DNA from 3 places in the Streptomyces sp. NPDC030222 genome. Region 1 is predicted to be linked to each of the others. Evidence: riboswitches for the same ligand, from Rfam matches in the RefSeq annotation. Region 1 holds a riboswitch; each other region holds the start of a gene.
What was found. A riboswitch is a leader RNA that binds a small molecule or an ion and turns the genes downstream of it on or off. The one in region 1 is predicted to bind cobalamin.
Positions count from the first base shown of each region.

Region 2: another riboswitch for cobalamin. It lies ahead of ACZ4Z5_RS10850 (cobalamin biosynthesis protein); the one in region 1 lies ahead of ACZ4Z5_RS07970 (energy-coupling factor ABC transporter permease).
Region 3: another riboswitch for cobalamin. It lies ahead of ACZ4Z5_RS02790 (ABC transporter substrate-binding protein); the one in region 1 lies ahead of ACZ4Z5_RS07970 (energy-coupling factor ABC transporter permease).

Region 1 covers NZ_JBVICA010000004.1:226,513-234,017, forward strand. The annotation lists gene ACZ4Z5_RS07950 (archease) at 1-212, shown strand, start outside; gene ACZ4Z5_RS07955 (acyl-CoA dehydrogenase family protein) at 631-1,845, opposite strand; gene ACZ4Z5_RS07960 (CBS domain-containing protein) at 2,079-2,498, shown strand; gene ACZ4Z5_RS07965 (hypothetical protein) at 2,819-3,022, opposite strand; cobalamin riboswitch at 3,177-3,405, shown strand; gene ACZ4Z5_RS07970 (energy-coupling factor ABC transporter permease) at 3,436-4,140, shown strand; gene ACZ4Z5_RS07975 (energy-coupling factor ABC transporter substrate-binding protein) at 4,137-4,559, shown strand; gene cbiQ (cobalt ECF transporter T component CbiQ) at 4,566-5,315, shown strand; gene ACZ4Z5_RS07985 (energy-coupling factor ABC transporter ATP-binding protein) at 5,312-6,166, shown strand; gene ACZ4Z5_RS07990 (hypothetical protein) at 6,486-7,505, shown strand, end outside.
Region 2 covers NZ_JBVICA010000006.1:46,592-54,096, forward strand. The annotation lists gene ACZ4Z5_RS10835 (alpha/beta hydrolase) at 1-938, opposite strand, end outside; gene ACZ4Z5_RS10840 (inorganic phosphate transporter) at 1,498-2,736, shown strand; gene ACZ4Z5_RS10845 (hypothetical protein) at 2,749-2,967, shown strand; cobalamin riboswitch at 3,114-3,244, shown strand; gene ACZ4Z5_RS10850 (cobalamin biosynthesis protein) at 3,372-4,328, shown strand; gene ACZ4Z5_RS10855 (cobyric acid synthase) at 4,483-5,994, shown strand; gene ACZ4Z5_RS10860 (putative cobaltochelatase) at 6,167-7,505, shown strand, end outside.
Region 3 covers NZ_JBVICA010000002.1:38,551-46,055, forward strand. The annotation lists gene ACZ4Z5_RS02780 (DUF6223 family protein) at 1-15, shown strand, start outside; gene ACZ4Z5_RS02785 (bifunctional polysaccharide deacetylase/glycosyltransferase family 2 protein) at 1,253-3,253, shown strand; cobalamin riboswitch at 3,646-3,822, shown strand; gene ACZ4Z5_RS02790 (ABC transporter substrate-binding protein) at 4,060-5,295, shown strand; gene ACZ4Z5_RS02795 (FecCD family ABC transporter permease) at 5,304-6,440, shown strand; gene ACZ4Z5_RS02800 (ABC transporter ATP-binding protein) at 6,437-7,505, shown strand, end outside; gene ACZ4Z5_RS02805 ((2Fe-2S)-binding protein) at 7,501-7,505, shown strand, end outside.

The DNA.
Region 1 (7,505 bases):
AGGAAGTCGTGTACTGGCTCGACGTCGCAGACGAGGTCCCCCTCGACGTCGATGTGACCGATGCAGCGGACGGCCCGCACGCAGCACTCTTCATGGGCGACGCCAGGGCGTACCCGGTCATCGGCGCGGCTCCGAAAGCCGTGACCTGGCACGGGCTGAACCTCGAGCACGGTCCCGACGGCTGGACGTGTTCGGTGACGCTCGACGTGTGAGCTCCCGGGCGCCACGACGTGCCGTTCCTTGTCCGCCTGCCACGACGCCGGGCGTGTCCGAAGCCGCCACGCGGCAATCCGAGAGGTCGACGCCGGCGTTCTGTTCCGCGCCCTTGAGGACAGCGGCATCATGGAACGCGGCGTGAGAGCTCGCTTGGGAGGCACCCCAGGCGTACAACGGCATCGATGCGCCGTAGCAGCCACCGAGGGCGCCGGACCGTGCCGCAGCCCGCCCGGCTCGCACCGCTCGGCGCGACCAGGTGCTGACCAACGGGGCCTGGCACGGTCCCGACGCCTTCCCGGGCCGGCTGCACACCGGGCGCCGGCCCCCTGAGGAGGGCAATCACCACCGCGGACACACCGCGCTGAAGGGGCAACCACCCGCCAGCCGCGTCCCCGGCCTCTCAGGGCACTACACCTAGCGCCGTACCCGCGGCATTCCCAGCCCGATCCAGGAGATGATCTCGCGCTGGATCTCGTTGTTGCCCCCGCCGAAGGTGAAGATGACGGCGGTGCGGTAGCCGCGTTCCAGTTCGCCGTGGAGCACCGCGCCCGCGGAGCCCTCCTTGAGGGGGCCGGCCGCGCCGACGATCTCCATCAGCCAGGCGTAGGCGTCGCGTCGGGCCTCGGAACCGTAGACCTTGACGGCCGAGGCGTCCTGGGGGGTGAGGGTGCCGTGCTGCACGGCTGCCACCATCTGCCAGTTGAGGAGCTTCATCGCGTCGAGCCTGGCGTGGGTGCGGGCCAGGCGGCCGCGCACCCAGCCGAGGTCGACTACCCGGCGGCCGTCGGCGAGTTTGGTGTCGGCGGCCCAGCGCTGGACGTCGTGGAGCGCGCGGATGGCCATGGTGCCGTGGGCGGCCAGGGTCACCCGCTCGTGGTTGAGCTGGTTCGTGATCAGCCGCCAGCCCTGGTTCTCCTCGCCGACGCGGTGCGCGACGGGCACCCGGACGTTCTCGTAGTAGCTGGCCGTGGTGTCGTGCGAGGCCAGCGTGTTGATGAGGGTGCAGGAGTACCCGGGATCGGTGGTGGGGACGAGGAGCATGGTGATGCCCTTGTGCGGCGGGGCCTCCGGGTCGGTACGGACGGCCAGCCAGACCCAGTCGGCGGTGTCGCCGTTGGTGGTCCAGATCTTCTGCCCGTTCACCACGTAGGTGTCGCCGTCGCGTACCGCGCGGGTCTTCAGGGAGGCCAGGTCGGTGCCGGCGTCGGGTTCGCTGTAGCCGATGGCGAAGTCGATCTCCCCGGAGAGGATCTTCGGCAGGAAATACCGCTTCTGCTCCTCGGTGCCGTACTGCATGATCGTGGGCCCCACGGTGTTCAGCGCCATCAGCGGCAGGGGCACTCCGGCCTGGGCGGCCTCGTCGAAGAAGATGAACTGCTCGATGGGGGTCATCCCGCTGCCGCCGTACTCCACGGGCCAGCCGATGCCGAGGCGCCCGTCGGCGCCGAGCCGGCGGATGGTCTCCCGGTAGAACCGCTTCCGGGCGACCGGATCCGCGTCGGCGGACGCTCCCCTGCCTCGGGTGCCGTCCGGGTGGCCGTGGGCGCTGCCGCCCGGGACCAGCTCGGCGAAGTACGCGCGAAGCTCGGCGCGCAGCCGCTGCTGCTCGGGTGTGTAGGCGAGGTGCACGGTCCCTCCCGGAGTGTCGCGGTCGGTCCTGGGGCCGCACGTGGCCGCGGCTCGAGGCGGGGCACACAGTAGAACGTGTTGCAGGAATCCGGAAGACTCGCGCAGGGCGGGAGACGCCGGCCCCGACGGTGCGCCGTGAGCTCACCCGTACGGCCCGGGTGGCTCGCACACGGACCGCGGCCCGGACAGCATGGCGGTGGCGCCCCTCCTCCCCACCGCCTATGGAGGTCCCCATGCTCACCGCACGCGACCTGATGACGAGCGATCTGCTGACCGTTCCGGCGACCGAGACGCTCGACCGCGCGGCGCAGGTGATGCGCGACCACGACGTGGGCGCACTGCCGGTGACGAGCAGCGCGGGCGGCCTGGCGGGGATCGTGACCGACCGGGACATCGTGGTGAAGTGCCTGGCGGCGGGACACGATCCGGCGAAGGTCACAGCCGGGGACCTTGCCGAGGGCCCGCCGCTCTCCGTGGACGCCGCCGCCCCCGCTGGCGAGGCGGTCAGGGTGATGGGCGAGGCACGGGTGCGGCGGCTGCTGGTGCTGGACAACGGACAGCCGGTCGGCATGATCACCGAGGCCGACCTGGTCAGAAAGCTCCCCGCCAATCAGCTCGCCGCCTTCGCGGAGGGCGTCTACGGGACGGGGTGAGGAGGAAGGGGTGGACCGGGGCGAGGAGGACCGGGGCAAGGACGACTCGCGGTCCGTGCGTGCGCCCGGCATACGCGCTCCGCCGCGAGGCGGGCGTCACGTCGCCGCCGCGTACCACCGGTGAATGCCGCCGGAGCCGGGCCGCGACGAAGCCGAGCGGGGACGGGCACCGGCGCGCCACCACGGCGGTGCACCGCGAGCCGGATCAGCCGCGCGGGAAAGGCAGCCCGGAGAACACGAGGCGCGTACCGTCTGCCCGCTCCGGGCGGCGGCACGCGCCGCGACCTCGTACAGAGTTGACGTGAAGAGGAAGATGCTGATCAGGGGAGCTGTTTGTCGATCGCCGCGCGCCCCTCGGCGGCCAGACGCCGCTTGGCCCACTCCATGGTCTTGGGAGTGATGTCACGCCCCGAGGCGAGCACCAGATCTTCCGCGGTGCAATCGTCACTGGCACCCGTGTGGAGAAGACTGTCGGGCGTGATCCCGCCCAGCCGTCCCCGCTTCGACTCGGATTCAGCGTTCATGCGACCTCCTCGGTCGTGCGGCTTTGCACCATTCTGGGCCCATTGTGCCTCCATCCGCATCCGTCACGTCGAAGCTACTTGCCAGTAAGGGACAGGGGGGCCGACGACCGGGTTGTGATCTCCGGCGCAAGGCGATCCGCACACCTGTGCGCCGCTTGTGACGGTTCACCCCGGACCACTAAGGTCACAGAGCCTTGGTGAACGGGAAACCGGTGCAGAACCGGTGCGGCCCTCGCCACTGTGATCGGGAAGTTCGGCTCCACTCCCCAGGGGAACGGGGGAAGCCACTGGGGCGCCGCGGAGGACCGCGGCCGGCCCGGGAAGGCGGAGCCCGAGCGGCATGACCCGTCAGCCAGGAGACCGGCCGGGGCGCGTTGTCCATCCACGAGGTGCTGGAGAGGGTCTTCCGACTCATGCACATAGCCGAGGGTTATCTGCCCCCGTTGCACGCGGTCGCCTGGAGCGCCGCGTCCGCCCCCTTCGTCGTCCACGGTGTCCGTACGCTCACCCGGGAGGTGAAGGCGAATCCCGAGAGCACACTGCTGCTGGGAGCCTCCGGCGCCTTCACGTTCGTACTCTCCGCACTGAAGATCCCGTCCGTGACCGGCAGTTGCTCCCATCCGACCGGAACGGGCCTGGGTGCGATCCTGTTCCGGCCGCCCATCATGGCGGTGCTGGGCACCATCACCCTGCTGTTCCAGGCGCTGTTGCTGGCGCACGGCGGCCTCACCACGCTGGGCGCCAACGCCTTCTCGATGGCGATCGCCGGTCCCTGGGCGGGCTACGGGATCTACCGGCTGCTGCGGAGGTTCGACACACCGCTGATGGTGAGCGTGTTCTTCGGGGCGTTCGTCGCGGACCTGTGCACGTACTGCGTCACGAGTGTCCAGCTGGCGCTCGCCTTCCCCGACCCGGCGAGCGGAATCCTGGGCGCGCTCGCCAAGTTCGGCGGCATATTCGCCGTCACGCAGATCCCGCTCGCCGTCAGCGAGGGACTGCTGACGGTACTGGTGATGCGCCTGCTCGCGCAGTCCAGCAAAGCCGATCTCACCCGGCTGGGAGTGCTGCTGACGCCGCGCCGGAAGGACGACGACACGACGGAGGCCGTGGCCCGATGAGCCGCAACGCGAAGATCAACGCCCTGCTGCTGCTGATCGTGGCCGCCCTGGCCGTGCTGCCCCTGGCCCTGGGGCTCGGCGAGGGCAAGGAGGAGCCGTTCACGGGCGCCGACGCCCAGGCGGAATCGGCGATCGCGGAACTCGACCCCGGCTACGAGCCCTGGTTCACCCCGCTCTACGAACCGCCGTCCGGCGAGATCGAGTCCGCGCTGTTCGCCCTGCAAGCCGCCCTCGGCGCCGGTGTGCTGGCCTACTACTTCGGTCTGCGCAAGGGCCGCAGGCAGGGCGTGGCACGGGCCCGCGCCACGACTGCCGGCACCGGCGAGGACGGCGCCCCGGCCACGGACCGGCCCGGCCCGGCCGACGGACCGGTCCCGGCGGACGCCGGAGCCGCCCGCGCCGACGACACCCAGGCGTAGCGCCCGGTGCTGCCCATCGACGTGGCGGCGCACAGCAGTCGCTGGCGCCGCCGCCATCCCGTGGACAAGGCGTGCCTGGGCCTGGGACTCACCGTCTCCGCTATCTCACTGCCGCCGTGGCCCGGCGCGCCCCTGGTCGCCGTCGCGACGCTCGCCCTGCTCCTCGGCCCGGCCGGAGTGGCGTCCCGGCAGCTCTGGCGGGCGTTCCGCATCCCGCTCGGCTTCTGCTTCACCGGGGCCGTGCCGCTGCTCATCCGGGTCGGCGGTCCGGAGGGACTCGTGTCGCTCGCCCCGCACGGCCCCGAGGCCGCGGGGAACCTGCTGCTGCGGACCTCGGCCGCATCCCTCGGCGTGCTGCTGTTCGCGTTCACCACACCCGTCTCGGACCTGCTGCCCCGCCTGGTGCGGGCCGGTGTGCCCGCGCCGGTCGTGGACGTCGCGCTCGTGATGTACCGGATCGGTTTCCTGCTGCTGGACGCGATCAGCAGCATCCGGCAGGCGCAGGCGGCCCGGCTCGGCCACACCACGCGCGCCGCGGCCTGGCGCGCCCTGTCGGGGCTCGGCGCGACCGCGTTCGTCCGCGCCTTCGACCGGGCCTCCCGGCTCCAGACGGGGCTCGCGGGACGCGGCTACGACGGAACGCTGCGCGTCCTCGTTCCCGAGGCCAGGATCTCGGGCCGCTTCCTCGCCGCCACCGCGGCCCTGCTGACGGGCATCGCGGCACTCACCCTCACGCTCGAAAGGTTCGTCGTATGACCGCGGATCCCGCCGCGCAGCCCGTCGTGGAACTCGTCGACGCGGGGTACGCGTACGAGGACGGTCCCCGGGTCCTCCACGGAGTCACATTCGGGATCCCGGAGGGCCGCTCGCTCGTCCTGCTCGGGCACAACGGCAGCGGCAAGACGACCCTGCTGCGGCTCCTGAGCGGCGGACTGCGCTGCGGCACCGGCGTCGTGCGGCTGGACGGCGAGCCCGTGACCTACGACCGCGCGGGGCTCACCCGGCTCCGCACCTCCGTCCAACTGGTCGTGCAGGACCCGGACGACCAGCTGTTCGCCGCCTCCGTCGGCCAGGACGTGTCCTTCGGTCCCATGAACCTGGGCCTCCCGGAGGCCGAAGTGCGGTCGCGCGTCGACGCGTCACTGGAGGCGCTGGGCATCTCCGCGCTGCGCGACCGGCCGACACACCTGCTGTCGTACGGGCAGCGCAAGCGTGCGGCGATCGCGGGCGCGGTAGCAATGCGTCCCCGGGTGCTGATCCTCGACGAGCCCACCGCGGGACTCGACCCCCACGGTCAGGAGCAGCTGCTCGACGTGCTGGGGAGGCTCCGCGCCGCGGGAACGACCGTGGTGATGGCCACTCACGACGTGGACCTGGCGCTGCGCTGGGCCGACGACGCCGCGGTCCTCACGGCCCAGGGCCTGCACACCGGTCCGCCCGGCGAACTGCTCGCCCGTCCCGAACTGCTGAGTGCTGCGCGGCTGCGCACCCCCTGGAGCATCAGCGTCACCGCCTTCCTCCGTGCGCACGGCCTGCTGCCCCACGACGCGACGGGCCCACGCACTCCCGAGGAACTGGACGCCCTGCTCACCGCCCGCAGCGGCTGACGACCCGGCACCGGCCTCTCGTCGCCTTCGGACGCCGTCCGGCGTCGGCCCGCGGTCCGTCCGGCCCCGGACCACACCAACCGCCGGTCCGCGACGTTCCGTTCCACCGGAACGTACGGCACGGTTCCGGGAGACGGGCAGCCGACGCCGACGGTGCCGCCCCGGACCGCCCACGCGTCGCCCGGGTTCATGTGGACTCCGGCCGCCGGGACGCCCACCCGCAGCGCGGTGCCGGGTGAGCATCCCGGCGGCGTTGTCAGTGGTCTGTGATGAGATGGCGCATGCCGGTCGAGGGCCGGCGGAGAACGGGGGCGGAACTATGACGGCTGATCGGTTGGAGTCCGCGCGACTGCGCGAGCAGGCACTCGGATTGCTGGTGCCGGGGCTGGCCGCAGGGGACGTGGCAACGGTCCGGCAGCGTCTGGGAGAGCCGTTCCCGGAACGGAACACAACGGAGCACGCCCCGGTACGCGGCGCGGCCGCCGAAGCCCTTCGGGCGGCGCTCACGGCGCCGCGCGCCTCCGGGCTCACACGCCTCGCGGCCGCAGCGCGGGACGCCGGAGAGTTGGACTCGGCGCTGGCCCTCGAGATCGTCGAGCGCGCCCGCCCGGCACGTGCGGTGGCGGGCCTGCTCGGGGACGCCGCCGGACCGGCCGCCGACGGGCCGGTGGGCAAGCGGCTGCGGGAACTGACGGACCGGCATCTCGCGGACGATCCAGCGCGCTGGCGGGGGCTGCACGACGCGCTGGAGAAGCACCGGGGCACACTGCCCGAGCTGCTGGCGGCGGAACCGGAACCGGCCACGGGCCCGATCCCGCTGCCGCCGCGGACAGTGCCGGCCGCCCTGGGGCTGCTCATGGAGTACGCCGCCCCGGAACACACGGCCGCCGCGCTGCCCGCTCTCCCGGACAGCACCGTCAAGGAGCTGCTCGCCGGCGGATCCATGCCCGGTCCGGGGCTGCGCACGGTCGTCGCGGATCTCGGCGACGCCCGGTCCAGGACCGCTCTCGCCGGTCATCCACGGCTCGACGCCCGGGTGCTGAAACGTCTGGTGGCAGCCGGCGACCCAGTGGTCAACGCCGTCGTCTACCGGAACCCCCGCTGCACTCCCTCCCTGCGCCGGGCGATCGTGCACAACGCGGACACGATTCCCCTCGACGACGAACTGAGGGCGGACCTCCTGTCCGGCAAGGTACCGGGCACCTGGACTGCTCCGCTGCTGGGCTGCGGAGACCCCGAACTGGTGGCCAAAGCCGTCACCTGGGGCGTACGGATGGTGGCGCAGCAGTACGCCCTGGTCCGGGTCTGGCAGCGGTGCGGACCGGACGCGGTACGCGAA
Region 2 (7,505 bases), on a different contig from region 1:
ACCCGCAGCGCTTCGGGGGCGGCCGCCGCGGCGAGCCGTTCACCGCGCATCCCGGTCCTGTCCTGCGCGGCCCGCACCGCGAGCGGCAGCAGGGCGGCGGGCGTGTGGTGGGCCGAGGCGAGCGCGCGCAGCGTCGCCTCCCAGTCCAGCACCGGCGAGTCGAGGACGAGACCGCCGATGCGGTCGCGGACGCCGGAGTCGGCGGCGGCGTGCAGGGCCATGGTGGCCCCCGTGGACCAGCCGTGCACCACGACCCGCTCGGCGCCGCGGCGTACGGCGTAGCGGACCGCCGCGTCGAGGTCGCGCCACTCGGAGCCGCCGAGGTGGCCGAGTCCGTCCGGGGAGTGCGGGGCGCCCGGGTCCCCCCGGTAGGCGAGCAGCAGCACCGGGAACCGTCTGCGGTGCAGGAACGGCAGGACGTTGAGGGCGTGCTCCCGGGTGGCGCCGAGGCCGTGGACGGCGACGACCCAGGTGGTGCGCGGCCCGTGGACGTACCAGGCGGGCAGGGCGCCCAGCTCCCCGGGGATCTCGACGTTCTCGTAGTCGATGCCCAGCGCGCTGCCGGGGGTCCCGTGGTGGACCTGCGGGGAGAGGCGCAGCCGGTCGCCGGAGCGGAGTGTGCCGCGGGTGACCCGGTCGAGTCGGCGGACGACCGTGTCGGCGGAGTGCTGCTCGTCCTCGATGACGTCGCCGACGACGGCGTGGGTATGCGGTCCGACCAGGCCGTAGGTGCCGGGGCGCAGCGAGGCGAGGCTGCGGGTGAGGATGATCCGGCCCGGGGCCGTGCCGTGCACGGTGAGCCGGGGCTCCCCGGGGAGTGCACGGCCGTCGGAGTGCTTCAGCGCGGCGTCGCTGGCGTACCGGCCGGCCACGATGACGGCCGCGCCGATGCCGAGCAGGGTGGTGACGGCCGCTGCCGTCGCTGTAGCCGGGCGCACCCCTTCAGTGTCGGTGCGCAGGGTGCCCCCTGCCAGTGGACGTCGCCCGGGCGGTGCCGGGATAGCGGGCGGGACGTCGTACCCGCGTCGGGCGTCGGCGGCGTGCGTCCGCTGCGGCGGGTTCCGGGGCACCGGAGACCTCCGATGCGGAACCGAGACCTCCGATGCGGCGTGACCTCCGTCACACCGTACCCCCGCCCGGGCCGCCCGACCGGAGCGCCGACCCCCGGTACGGGACCGCCTTCCGCCGCCGACGCGGCATGCCCGACCGCCCGGCCGCACCCCTCCGCCGGGGCGTCATTCGACGTCGTGGCAGCACAGAGCGGGTGGTAACCCTTCCGAGTGACAAAGGTCTCTTCGGGTGGGTCACTTGTTCGAGTGAAGACGTCGGGCAAAGCCGTGGAATCCGCTCCTCCGAGCCGATCCGGAGCGATACAGCCGCAATCCACCCCACGCACCGGCGACCTGCGACACCGCCGGGCCCGATCGCGTTCACCTTCCGTTCATCCAGGTTTCCTAGGTTCAACCAGCCACTGACACCAAACGATTGCCTGGGTAAATGGAACACATCACTTTGCTGCTCGCGATAGTGGTTGTGACAGCTCTAGTGTTCGATTTCACGAACGGTTTCCACGACACCGCCAACGCGATGGCGACCACCATCTCGACCGGTGCCCTCAAGCCCAAGACCGCGGTGGCCATGTCCGCCGTGCTCAACCTCATCGGCGCTTTCCTGTCCGTGGAGGTCGCCAAGACGATCTCCAGCGGACTGGTCAATGAGGAAGGCATACGCCCCGAGGTCATCTTCGCCGCCCTCGTCGGCGCGATCCTCTGGAACCTGCTGACCTGGCTGGTCGGACTGCCGTCCAGCTCCTCGCACGCCCTGATGGGCGGTCTGATCGGCGCAACCATCGCGTCCGTCGGCATCAGCGGTGTCAACGGCGGAGTCGTCGTGACCAAGGTGCTCATCCCGGCGATCGCCGCCCCCCTCGTCGCCGGCATCGGAGCGATGCTCGCGACCCGCATGACGTACATGATCGGCAAGAACGCCGACGAGAAGTCCACCGCGAAGGGCTACCGCACCGGCCAGATCGCCTCCGCCGGCCTGGTCTCGCTCGCCCACGGCACCAACGACGCCCAGAAGACGATGGGCATCATCACCCTCGCCCTGGTCACCGGCGGCGTCCTCGCCCCCGGCTCCAACCCCCCGATGTGGGTCATCGTCTCGGCCGGCACGGCCATCGCCCTCGGCACGTACCTCGGCGGCTGGCGCATCATCCGCACCATGGGCAAGGGCCTCACCGACCTCCAGCCGCAGCAGGGCTTCGCCGCCCAGAGCAGCGCCGCCAGCGTCATCCTGGCCTCCTCCAACCTCGGCTTCTCCCTGTCGACCACCCACTCGTGCTCCGGCGCGGTCATGGGTGCCGGCCTCGGCCGCAAGGGCGGTGTGGTCCGCTGGTCCACCGCGACCCGCATGTTCGTCGCCTGGGGTCTGACGCTCCCGGCCGCCGGACTGGTCGCCGCCGCGTCCGAGTTCGTGGCCCGGCAGGGCAGCTGGGGCGTCGGCACCGTCGTGGCCCTGCTCATCGGGTCCTGCGTGGCGATCTGGGTCGTTTCCCGCCGCCAGGTCGTCGACCACAGCAACGTCAACGAGGTCGACGAGACGGCCGAGCCCGCGGGCGTGGTGACCACCGCGATCGCGGCCGTCACCCCGCCTCCCGTCGGCGACCTCAAGGCCACCATCCCGGCCCCGGCCACGTCCGCCGCCCCCGAGCCCCCGCAGCCCGCAGCGGTGTAAGGAACGAGAAGCATGAAGATCGACTGGGCAGCTCTCGGCTCCGTCTTCGGAGTCAGCCTGATGGTCACCGTCGTCCTGGTGAGCCTGTTCACCCTGGGCATCGTCGGTATGTCGAAGCCCGCGGAGGGTTCCGGTTCCGGCTCCATGGCCCTGAAGCGGACCGGTGCGTACCTCTCGTTCGCGCTGTGCGCGGCGGCCGTGAGCTTCGGCATCTACCTGATCGTGTCGTAGGACACACAGGCTCTGTATCGCGCCCCGCGAGCGGCATTCCGCTCGTGGGGCGCTGCCGTGCCCGGCACTCCCCCGCAGGTCAAAGGGCAAGTTGACTGCTGTTCGCGGGGCGTGGTGGACTGCCCGGGCCATGTACGGCGGCAGAAGAGGAAGCCGGTGAGAATCCGGCGCGGTCCCGCCACTGTCACCGGGGAGCGCTCCCCCACACCGGACGTCACGGTTCGCGCACGCGGACTGGAAGGCCGGGGGAATCGCGGATCCGGGAGCCAGGAGACTCTCGCCGCCGGTCACGTCGATCCAGGGCGCGGACCCTGAGTGAGGACACACCGCCATGCGCGCCATGCCGCCGCCGAGCACCGCACCGCGACCGGGACCCCTCCGAGGTGTGTCGGCGGGCTGACCGAATGCATGCCGATCACCTCTTCGCATACGGCGCCGCCGCCGGAATGGCGGGAGACCTGCTGCTCGGTGACCCGCGCCGCGGACACCCCGTCGCCGGTTTCGGACGGGCCGCCGCGGCCGTCGAACGGGCCCTGTGGCGCGACCACCGCGGCTGGGGCGCCCTCCACGCCGTGGTGTGCGCCGGGGGCGCGGTGGGTGCCGCCGCACTGGCCGCACACGCCGTCCGCCGCCGTCCCCTCGCCCGCGTCGCGCTGACCGCGGCCGCCACCTGGTCCGTCGTCGGCGGCACCACGCTCGGCCGGGAGGCCCGCACGATCGCCGGAGCGCTCGCCGCCGGGGACACCGAGGCCGCCCGGGAACGCCTCCCCCATCTGTGCGGACGCGACCCGCACGCCCTCGACGCGCCGGGCATCGCCCGCGCGGTCGTCGAGTCCGTCGCCGAGAACACCTCGGACGCCGTGGTGGGCGCACTGGTCTGGGGCGCCCTCGGAGGGGTGCCGGGCCTCGTCGGATTCCGGGCCATCAACACCCTCGACGCCATGGTGGGCCACAAGTCGCCCCGCCACCGCAGGTTCGGGTGGGCCTCCGCCCGTCTCGACGACATGGCCGGATGGCCCGGCGCCCGGCTCACCGCGGCCCTCGCCACGGTCGCGGGGGGCAATCCGCGCGGAGCCCTGCGGGCATGGCGCGCGGACGCCGCACGGCACCCCAGCCCCAACGCCGGTCCAGTCGAGGCCGCCTTCGCCGGCGCCCTGGGCGTCCGCCTCGGCGGCACGCTCGCGTACGGCGGTCGCGTCGAGCACCGTCCGGTGCTCAACGCGACCGGCCGCCCGGTCGCACTCGCCGACATCGACCGCGCGGTCCGGCTCTCCCGCCGGGTGACGGCCCTCACCCTGGCCACCTGCGTCACCGCCCGGCTCGCAGCCGGTGCCCTGCGCACCCGCCGGGGGCGGCGATGACGGAGACACGGACGGCGGCGGACGGGCGACGGCCTGCGGCCCGAACGGCCACGAAGCCCCGGACGCCCACGAGGAAGCCCCGCACGGCCACGGAGAAACCCCGTACGCCTTCGGAGAAGCCCCGTACCACCACGGAAAGGGAAAGGGAGACCGCATGAGCGGCGGTGGAGGACTCCTGGTCGCCGGCACGACGTCGGACGCCGGGAAGAGCGTGGTGTCGGCCGGTATCTGCCGCTGGCTGGTCCGCCAGGGAGTGAACGTCGCTCCGTTCAAGGCGCAGAACATGTCGCTGAACTCCTTCGTCACACGGGAGGGCGCCGAGATCGGGCGGGCGCAGGCCATGCAGGCGCAGGCCGCCCGGGTCGAACCGAGCGCGCTGATGAACCCCGTGCTGCTCAAGCCCGGCGGCGACCGCAGCAGCCAGGTGGTGCTGATGGGCAAGCCGGTGGGCGAGATGAGCGCCCGTGGCTACCACGGGGGCCGTCAGCAGGCCCTCCTCGGCACGGTGCTGGACTGCCTGGCCGAGCTGCGGGGCACGTATGACGCCGTGATCTGCGAGGGCGCGGGCAGTCCCGCCGAGATCAATCTGCGGCGCACGGACATCGTCAACATGGGCATCGCACGGGCGGCACGGCTGCCCGTGATCGTGGTCGGCGACATCGACCGCGGCGGGGTCTTCGCCTCCTTCTTCGGCACGACCGCGCTGCTGAGCCCCGAGGACCAGGAACTGGTCGCCGGCTACCTCGTCAACAAGTTCCGCGGGGACGTGTCCCTGCTGGAGCCGGGCCTCGACATGCTCCACGGGCTGACCGGCCGACGCACCTACGGCGTGCTGCCGTACCGGCACGGGCTCGGCATCGACGAGGAGGACGGGCTGCGGGTCTCCCTGCGCGGCACGGTCCGCGAGTCGGCGGTCGCGCCCCCGCACGGCGAGGACGTCCTGCGGGTCGCCGTCTGTGCGGTCCCGCTGATGTCCAACTTCACGGACGTCGACGCGCTCGCCGCCGAACCGGGCGTCGTGGTGCGCTTCGTGGACCGCCCGGAGGAACTGGCCGATGCCGATCTGGCCGTCGTCCCCGGCACCCGCGGCACGGTCAAGGCGCTCGCCTGGCTGCGCGAGCGCGGCCTCGCGGACGCGCTGGCGAGGCGGGCCGCCGAGGGCCGCCCGGTGCTGGGCATCTGCGGCGGCTTCCAGTCGCTCGGCACGCACATCCACGACGACGTCGAGTCCCGGGCCGGCGAGGTCGAGGGGATCGGCCTGCTGCCCGTACGGGTCCGGTTCGCGGCGGAGAAGACGCTCGCCCGCCCGGCCGGCCGGGCGCTCGGCGAGTCCGTCGAGGGCTACGAGATCCACCACGGGGTCGCCGAGGTGCTGGGCGGCGAGCCGTTCCTGGACGGCTGCCGGGTCGGCTCGGTCTGGGGCACCCACTGGCACGGCTCGCTGGAGAGCGACGGCTTCCGGCGCGCGTTCCTGCGCGAGGTGGCGCGGGCGGCCGGCCGCCGCTTCGTGCCCGCACCGGACACGAGCTTCGGCGTACTCCGCGAGGAACAGCTCGACCGCCTAGGCGACCTGATCGAGGAACACGCGGACACGGACGGGCTGATGAAGCTCATCGAGTCGGGGCCGCCCTCGGGGCTGCCGTTCGTACCGCCGGGGGCGCCGTGAGCGGGGACCGGGCCGTCCCCGCACGGGCGGGGAGCAGAGCAGGAGCTCGATCGAATGCTCGTGAAGGAGCGAGCCGCCCCCGCCGGTGCGGGAAGCAGGACATCAGCACGCAGCACAGCCGACTCCACTCCTCCGAACCCGGATGGAAACCACTCGAAGGAGTGATCGCCGTATGAGCACCCGGTATCCCTTCTCCGCCGTCGTCGGCATGGACGACCTGCGGCTCGCCCTGCTCCTCAACGCCGTCAGTCCGGCGGTGGGAGGCGTCCTCGTCCGTGGTGAGAAAGGGACCGCGAAGAGCACGGCGGTCCGCGCGCTGGCCGACCTGCTGCCGGAGGTGGCGGTGATCGCGGACTGCCGGTTCAGCTGTGATCCTGCCGCGCCCGATCCGCAGTGTCCCGACGGGCCGCATCCGGACTCCGGCAGCGCCGAGCGCCCCGCACGCATGGTCGAACTGCCGGTGGGCGCCTCGGAGGACCGGCTCGTCGGCGCGCTGGACATCGAGCGGGCGCTCGCCGACGGCGTCAAGGCCTTCGAACCCGGGCTCCTGGCGGCCGCGCACCGGGGGATCCTCTACGTCGACGAGGTCAATCTCCTGAGCGACCACTTGGTGGACCATCTGCTCGACGCCGCGGCCATGGGCGCGAGTCACGTCGAGCGCGAAGGGGTCTCCGTGCGGCACGCAGCGCGGTTCCTGCTCGTCGGGACGATGAACCCCGAAGAGGGCGAGCTGCGGCCGCAGTTGCTGGACCGGTTCGGCCTCACGGTCGAGGTCGCGGCTTCGCGGGACCCGGAGCAGCGCGTGGAGGTCGTGCGGCGTCGGCTCGCGTTCGACGACGACCCGGCCGGGTTCGCGGCACGCTGGGCGGACGAGGAGACGGCGCTGCGCGACCGGATCGCCGCCGCGCGGGCGCTGCTGCCGTCCGTGGAGCTCGGCGACGACGCCCTGCGCCAGATCGCCGCGACCTGCGCCGCGTTCGAGGTCGACGGCATGCGCGCCGACATCGTGATGGCGCGCACGGCGACCGCCCTGGCCGCCTGGGCCGGGCGCACGGACGTGACCGTGGAGGACGTACGGCAGGCCGCGCTGCTGGCGCTGCCGCACCGGAGGCGGCGGTCGCCCTTCGACGCGCCGGGTCTCGACGAGGACAAGCTCGACGAGACGCTGGAGCAGTTCCGCGGCGACGGCCAGCCGGACACCGATCCGGACCCGGACGGTCCGGGCGGCGGGAACGATCCGGACGGGGACGGCCCGGACGGAGGCGGCCCGGACGACGGTGGTCCGGACGGCGGTCCGGGCGGGGGCATCCCGCCGCAGACACAGGCCCAGGACGGCCCGCCCGAGGCGGCTCCGGAGGCTCCCGGTGGGCGTCCCGAGGAGCAGCCCGCCGGGGCCGGGAGCGGTGCCCCCGCGGGCGACCAGGCAGCCGTCGGGGCCGCGGAACCGTTCCGTACGAAGGTGCTCAGCGTGCCGGGTCTCGGCGAGGGCGCGGCGGGACGCCGGTCCCGGG
Region 3 (7,505 bases), on a different contig from region 1:
CGTCGAACCCGCTGATCCCATCGCGAATCCTCGGCGCAGAACCCCGGGCGGGACGTCGCCTCCCCTGCCCGCCGACGGTCGGCCGTCCCGCGCGGCCCCGGTTCGGCCACCGTCTTCCGGCGTGCCGCGCGACCCATGGCATCGATGCCTCCGGCGACCTCCTGCCGACGTCCGCCGTCGGAGTGCCGGTAGATCATCGCGGCCTTCCCGCAAGTCCTTCGGCAGGCCGGCCTCGGCGCGGGCCTTGGCGTACGGGCTGTCGGCATCTCCTGGTGGGGGGAGGCCGACGACCCGTGTCACCGACCGTGTCCCGTCGCCGGCTCCTTCAGGAGAACTGCCGCTCTCGGGACATGCCGGGCGGACCGGGCGCGCGGCTCTGCCGGATATGTGGGCAAGTTCGCGTCGTTCACGTCGCCTCCCTAGAATCCGCGCCCATGAGCCAGCAGGACAACAGTGTCTTCGTCGACGCCTCGGGACGGCGGGGCCGCGCCATGAGGTGGGTGGCCGTGGGCGTCGGGGTGGCCTGCCTTGGGTTTCTTGCCGTCCTGATAGCCGGATTCTTCGGTTCCGGCCCCGGCGGAGGCGCCTGGGTCGAGAAGGGGCGCCCGGCCCCCGCACTCATCGCCGACCCGTCGCCGTCGGCCTCCGATGCCGGCGGCGAGGACGACGGCTCTGCGCGGCCCACCGCCCGCGCGAGCGCCCCGCCCACCAGCGCGGCCCCGAGCCCGAGCGCATCCCCGACGAAGGCAGCCTCCCCGACGAATGCCTCCCCGACGGCGACTGCACGGCCGACCCCAACGTCCGGCAGCGGTTCCGGGGGCTCCGGCGGATCCGCGACCGAGGACGCACCGGGCAAAGCCGGTCAGGCTCCCGGAGCCACGAAGAGGCCGAAGTGACGTATCCACATGAGCCGTGGGGCCCACCGGAGCCGTACGGCGACGCGTACGGGGATCCGTATCGTGCGCAGCCGCCGTACGCCGACCCGTACGGGCCGCCGCCGGCCGGCTCGTACGGGCAGGGAGCCCACCCAGGTCCGTACGAGCAGCCGCCGGCGCACGCCGGGCCGTATCGGCAGCCGCCCTCTCATGCCGGCCCGCACGAACAGCCGCATCGGCGCGACGCCGGTGCGCGCGAGGAACCGCCCGCCCCGGAACCCCGTACTCCCCGGCCCCGCGCCGCGGGCCCCGCGCCGTCCGCAGGCGCAGGAGGCAAGCGGCACGCCCTGCGGCGTGACCCCCGGGCCCACTGGTACATCCTCGCCCTGACGCTGCTCGTCGCCGCGACATCGCTGACCTTCGCCGGCTACGGCCGCCACGAGGTCGCCCCCACCGCCACCCCCGCACCTGCCGGCTCCTGTCCGGTCGCGCCGAAGGAGATACGCGACGGCGGCCCCGTCCTCCGCGTCGACGACACCGGCGTCCACAGCGCCACGCCCCGCCCCGGTACCGTGGCCCTCACCTACGACGGCGGCCCCGGCCCCGGCTGGACCCCCCGCCTGCTCGACGTCCTCAAGGCCAAGGGCGTCAAGGCCACCTTCTTCGTCACCGGAAGCGCCGCCGCCGAACACCCCGAGCTGCTGCGCCGGATCGTCGCCGAAGGGCACGAGCTCGGCTCGCACACGTACACCGATGCCGACCTCGGTCAGGTCTCCGGCACCCGCGCCGGCCTGGAGCTCTCCTTCGCCCAGAACGCGCTCGCCGGCACCGCCGGGACCGGCACCCGGCTGCTCCGCCTGCCGCACACCGGGGAAGTGAGCAAACTCTGCGCGAGCCAGTGGGAGGCCGCCGGGCGCGCTGCCGAGTCCGGCTACCTGATCGTCGCCGCCGACGACGCCTCCGTACGGCAGTACACCGGCTCGCCCGAGGCCGTGCGGCAGACCGAGCGGCTCCTCGCCGAGGGCGGCGGCACCGAGTACACGACCGTCGGCGCCGCCGTCGGCCTCCCCGACACCACGTACAGCGTGTCCCCCGCCGCCGAGTGGACGGGAGCTGCGTTCGTCCTCGCCCAGAAGGTCTCGCGCGGTTTCGCCGACGGGATGACCTGGCTGCTCGTCGTCGCCGGCGTCATCACCGCCGTACGGCTGGTCATGCTGTTCGGCGTCGCGCGGCTCCACGTACGCCGGGTCCGGGCCCGCCGCCGGCGCGGCGCGCCGCGGCTGCCGCCGGTCACCGATCCGGTGTCCGTGATCGTGCCGGCGTACAACGAGGAGGCCGGCATCGAGAAGACGATCCGCTCCCTGCTGGCCTCCACCCACACGTATGTCCAGATCGTGGTCGTCGACGACGGCTCCAGCGACCGCACCTTCGAGATCGCCGAGTCGATCGAGGACCCGCGGGTGATGGTCGTCCGGCAGCCCAACGCAGGCAAGGCCGCCGCGCTCAACACGGGACTGTCCTGGGCGTACTTCGACATCGTCGTGATGATCGACGGTGACACGGTCTTCGAGCCCGACGCCGTCGAACGGCTCATCCAGCCGCTCGCCGATCCGCGGGTCGGCGCGGTCAGCGGCAACACCAAGGTCGGCAACCGGACCGGCGTCCTCGGCCGGTGGCAGCATCTCGAGTACGTCATCGGCTTCAACCTCGACCGCCGAATGTACGACGTCCTGGAGTGCATGCCCACCGTGCCCGGTGCGATCGGCGCGTTCCGCCGGGACGCGCTCGCCGCGGTCGGCGGCGTCAGCGAGGACACCCTCGCGGAGGACACCGACCTGACCATGGCCCTGTGCCGGGACGGCTGGCGGGTCGTCTACGAGGAGTCGGCGATCGCCTGGACCGAGGCGCCGTCCACCGTCAGTCAGCTGTGGAAGCAGCGCTACCGGTGGTGCTACGGCACCCTCCAGGCGATGTGGAAGCACCGCCGGGCCGTCGTCGAACGCGGCCAGTCCGGCAAGCTCGGCCGCCGCGGCCTGACGTACCTGCTGCTCTTCCAGACCGTGCTGCCGCTGCTCGCCCCGCTCGTCGACGTCTTCGCCGTGTACGGACTGCTTTTCCAGGACGCGGGACAAGCGGCCGGCGTCTGGCTGGGCTTCACCGCGGTCCAGGTCGCGACGGCGGTGTACGCGCTGCGGCTCGACAGGGAGAGATTCGAGCCGCTGTGGACGCTGCCGCTGCAGATCTTCCTGTACCGCCAGCTCATGTACCTGGTCGTCGTCCAGTCCGTGGTGACCGCGTTGCTCGGCAGCCGGTTGCGGTGGCACCGGATGCAGCGGACGGGCACGGCGGCGGAGACCCTGGAGCGGGCCGCCGGATAGGGAAGGCGGGTTCGATCCCCGTCATCCGCTCTCGAGAGCAGGCCCAGGTCGACTACCTGGGCCTGCTGCGTTGTCCGGACCGGTCTGCCGGCCCCGTGCCGGATCCGTCCCTGAAGCCGAACCGTCAGTGTTCGCCGGCGAGTGCGCAAGTGCCGCAAGGAGAGCCGGATCACCATCGGCGACCCGCGTACCCGGCTGCCAGGAGGTCGCCGAGGGCGGTCGGCCTCGGTCGGCCACGGCCCGCGAAAGCCCGGCGCAACCGACCGCTCCCGACGGCTGGGGCATGCGCCGTGCATGCCCCAGCCGGACGCTCCGGACTCACCCACTCCCCGGCCGACGACCGTCCGCCGTGGCCGGCCGCGCCCATGGGGGTCTGGCGCGGCCGTGGCCGGTTCTGCCATGCTTCCGTCCGACAAGCGACGGCGGAACGAGGAAGCCGGTGGGATTCCGGCACGGTACCGCCACTGTGTAGGGGGAGCGACTCCGCCATGGCCACCGCCCCGTCCGGGGTGGGAAGGCCGGAGAAGCGTCGATCCCGAGTCAGGAGACTCACGCCGTCGCACCTCGATGGACGGGGCGGATTTCCCCGGGAGAGGCGGTGGCACTCGTGTGCCTGCGTATGTGTGGCGGCTTCGCGCCGCCCGTGACCCGTCAGGTCCGGCCTGCCCGGCCGGCCGCACCGGCCCGTTCCCCCAGGCTCGTCTCCAGGTCCTGACGCCCCCTCCGCGGATTCCTTTCCGTACACACCGCATCGCGCGCCCCAGGATGCCGATGCGCGCTGCCCACGCACGCCACCAGGAGTCACCTTGACCGTACGATCCGTCATGCCCGGACGCCGTCAGGCCGCCGCGGCGGTCCTTCTCTCCGTCGCCCTCACCGTCACCGCGTGCGGCGGCGACTCCAGCCCGCCCGCCGACGCCGGGGCCCAGGCCTACGGGGACGGCTGCATCAAGGACTTCGACCCGGCCAAGGACTACTTCCCGGTCAAGTCGACGGTGAAGCACGCCGAGAACTTCACGCTCCGGTACGAGAAGAGCTACCAGGTCCTCACCGTCGACGAGCCCTTCCCCAAGGGGAAGCCCGAGTCGTACGTGCTGGTCAAGTGCGGTGCACCGAAGCCCGAGTTGACCGGTGAGCTGGCGACCGCGCAGCAGGTCACCGTTCCCGTCAAGAGCCTGTACTCCGCCTCCACCACCCACCTGCCGCTGCTCACCGAGACCGGCACCCTCGACGTGCTGACCGGAGTGGCGAGCGCCGCGAACATCTCCTCCGCCCAGGTGATCGAGCGGGTGAAAGCCGGCAAGGTCACCGAGTACGCCAAGGACCGCACCCTCAACGCCGAGACGGTCATCGGCGCCAAGCCCGACGTGCTGATGACCCAGGGCACCGACGACCCGCAATACCCCAAGCTCCGCCAGGCCGGCATCGCCGTCGTCGCCAACGCGGAGTGGCTGGAGCCCAGTCCGCTCGGACGCGCCGAGTGGGTCAAGGCGATGGCCGCACTCACAGGAGCCGAGAAGCGCGCCGGCGAGGTGTTCGACACCATCGAGAGCGACTACCGGAAGGTCGCCGAGAAGGGAGCGCAGGCGGTCAAGGCCGGCAAGCCCGTCGAAGTGCTGCCCGGCACGATGTACCAGGGCACCTGGTACATGCCCGCCGGCGGCAGCTACGCCGCCCGGCTGATCAAGGACGCGGGCGGCACCTACCCCTGGGCCGGTGAGGCGGGCACCGGCAACGTGCAGCTGAACTTCGAGGCGGTGTACGCCAAGGGCGGCGAGGCCCCGGTCTGGATCGCCGACCAGCAGTGGAAGTCCACCGCCGACGCCGTGAAGGCCGACAGCCGGTACGGGCAGTTGAAGGCCCTCTCCGGCGGCGCGGTCTGGACGAACACGAAGGCGCTCGGCCCCGGCGGCGGCAACGACTACTTCGAGCGCGGTGTGTTGCGCCCGGACCTGGTCCTCGCCGACCTCTTCGCGCTGATGCACCCGGACCAGGCGAAGGGCCACTCCTTCACCTTCCACCGACCGGTGCCCAAGGCGTGACGACGCACATGACAACCGCGTCGGCCTCCACCCCGAAGACCTCGAAGAACTCGAAGACCCCGAAGGCTCCGGACGCTCCGGACGCCCCGCGGGCGGTACGGCCGAGGCGGCGGCGCCTCGCCGTCGTCCTCGCCCTCGCAGCCGGTGCCGCCGCGCTGTTCGTCCTCACCATCGCGACCGGCTCCCACCGGGTGCCGGTCGCGGAGGTGGTGCGGATCCTGTTCGGCGGCACCGCCGACGACCCGCGATGGACCGTGATCGTCGAGCAGGTCCGGCTGCCGCGTGCGCTGACCGCCACCGTCGTCGGTGCCGCCCTCGCGGTGGCGGGCGTGCAGATGCAGACCCTGTTCCGCAATGCGCTGGCCGACCCGTTCTCCCTCGGGGTGAGCTCGGGCGCGAGCATGGGTGTCGCCGCCGTGGTGGTCGGCACCGGCGGGGTCGCCGGCAGCTTCACCGGAGACCTGGCCGGGCTGGGGCGCGTGGGCGTCGTCCTGGCCGCATCACTCGGCGCCGCCGCCGTGCTGGCCCTCGTCCTGCTCCTCTCGCGATGGGTGCAGTCGGCCGTCACCCTGCTCGTCATCGGCGTCATGATCGGCTCGGCGGCCACCGCGGTGGTCGGCGTGATGCTCGTCTACGCCAGGCCCGAACGCGCCCAGCAGTTCGTCATGTGGGGCCTGGGCAGCTTCAGCGCCACGACCTGGCCCGACCTCCAGGTCATGCTGCCCGTCATCGGCGCCGGCCTGCTGACCGCGCTGCTGACCGCCAAACGCCTCAACGCCCTGCTGCTCGGCGAGGACTACGCCCGCACCATGGGCCTGAACGTGCGGCGCAGCCGCGATCTGGCGCTGCTCGGCACCTCACTGCTGGCCGGCGCGGCAACCGCGTTCTGCGGCCCGGTCGCCTTCCTGGGCCTGGCCGTCCCGCATCTGACGCGGGTGGCGCTGGGAACCTCCGACCACCGGGCGCTGATCCCGGCGTCGATACTCGCGGGGGCGTTCCTGGCGCTGGCGTGCGCGCTGCTGAGCCAGCCGCCCGGCACGGATTCCGTCCTGCCGCTCAACGCCATCACCTCACTGTTCGGCGCCCCCGTCGTCATCGCGTTCCTGATCCGCAGCCGGCGCGGCGTACAAGGAGTGGCCTCGTGACCGACACCATGACCGAACCCGTCACGGACATGACCGACGGACCGGACCGCCCCGGCGGTCTCGCCACCCAGGGGCTCGCCGTCGGCTACCGCACCCGGTCGCCGCGCGGGCGCGAAGCGGGCCGGGCGGTGCTGTCGGGGCTCGACCTTCAGGCGCGGGCCGGAGAACTGACCGTACTGCTCGGACCGAACGGCGCGGGCAAGTCCACGCTGCTGCGCACCCTGTGCGGACTCCTGCCACCGCTCGACGGCCGGATACGGATCGGCGCGGCCGACCTGGCGCACCAGCCACGGGCCGCTCTCGCCCGACGGCTGGCGGTCGTCCTGACCGACCGGGTGGACCCCGGACTGCTGTCCGTACGGGAACTGGCCGGGCTCGGCCGCCACCCGCACACCGGGTTCACCGGCCGGCTCACGGCCGCGGACCACGCGGCCGTCGAGTGGGCGCTGAAGGCGATGGGCGCGGGACATCTGGCGGACCGGCCGGCCGCCGAGCTCTCCGACGGCGAACGCCAGCGCGTCCTGACCGCGCGTGCCCTCGCCCAGGAGCCCGAGGTGGTCCTCCTCGACGAGCCGACCGCCTTCCTCGACGTCCCCTCGCGGGTGGCGCTCACGGTGCTGCTGCGCGACCTCGCCCGGGACAAGGGCCTGACCGTCGTGGTCAGTACGCACGACCTGGAGCTGGCCCTGCGGGTGGCAGACGCGGTCTGGCTCGTCGACCGCGACTCCCGTGTCCACGCCGGGGCACCCGAGGATCTGATCCGCGGCGGAGCCGTTGCCGCGGCGTTCGACGCCGACCACCTCGCCTTCAACCCGGTCTCCGGCACCTTCGGACTGCGCCGCACCGAGCGGGCCCACGTGACGGTCGACGCGCCGGCCGACGTGCTCCCGCTCCTCGAACGCGCCCTGGCCCGGGAAGGGCTGGCCGTGGCGCCCCCGGGAGACGGGGCCCCCACCTCGCGGGTGAGCTGGGCGGGAGCCGGCCGGCTCACCCTCACCGGGCCGGACGGGCGGGTCGCCCGTGTCCACGGCTTCCACCAGCTGACACGGACGGTACGGACATGGT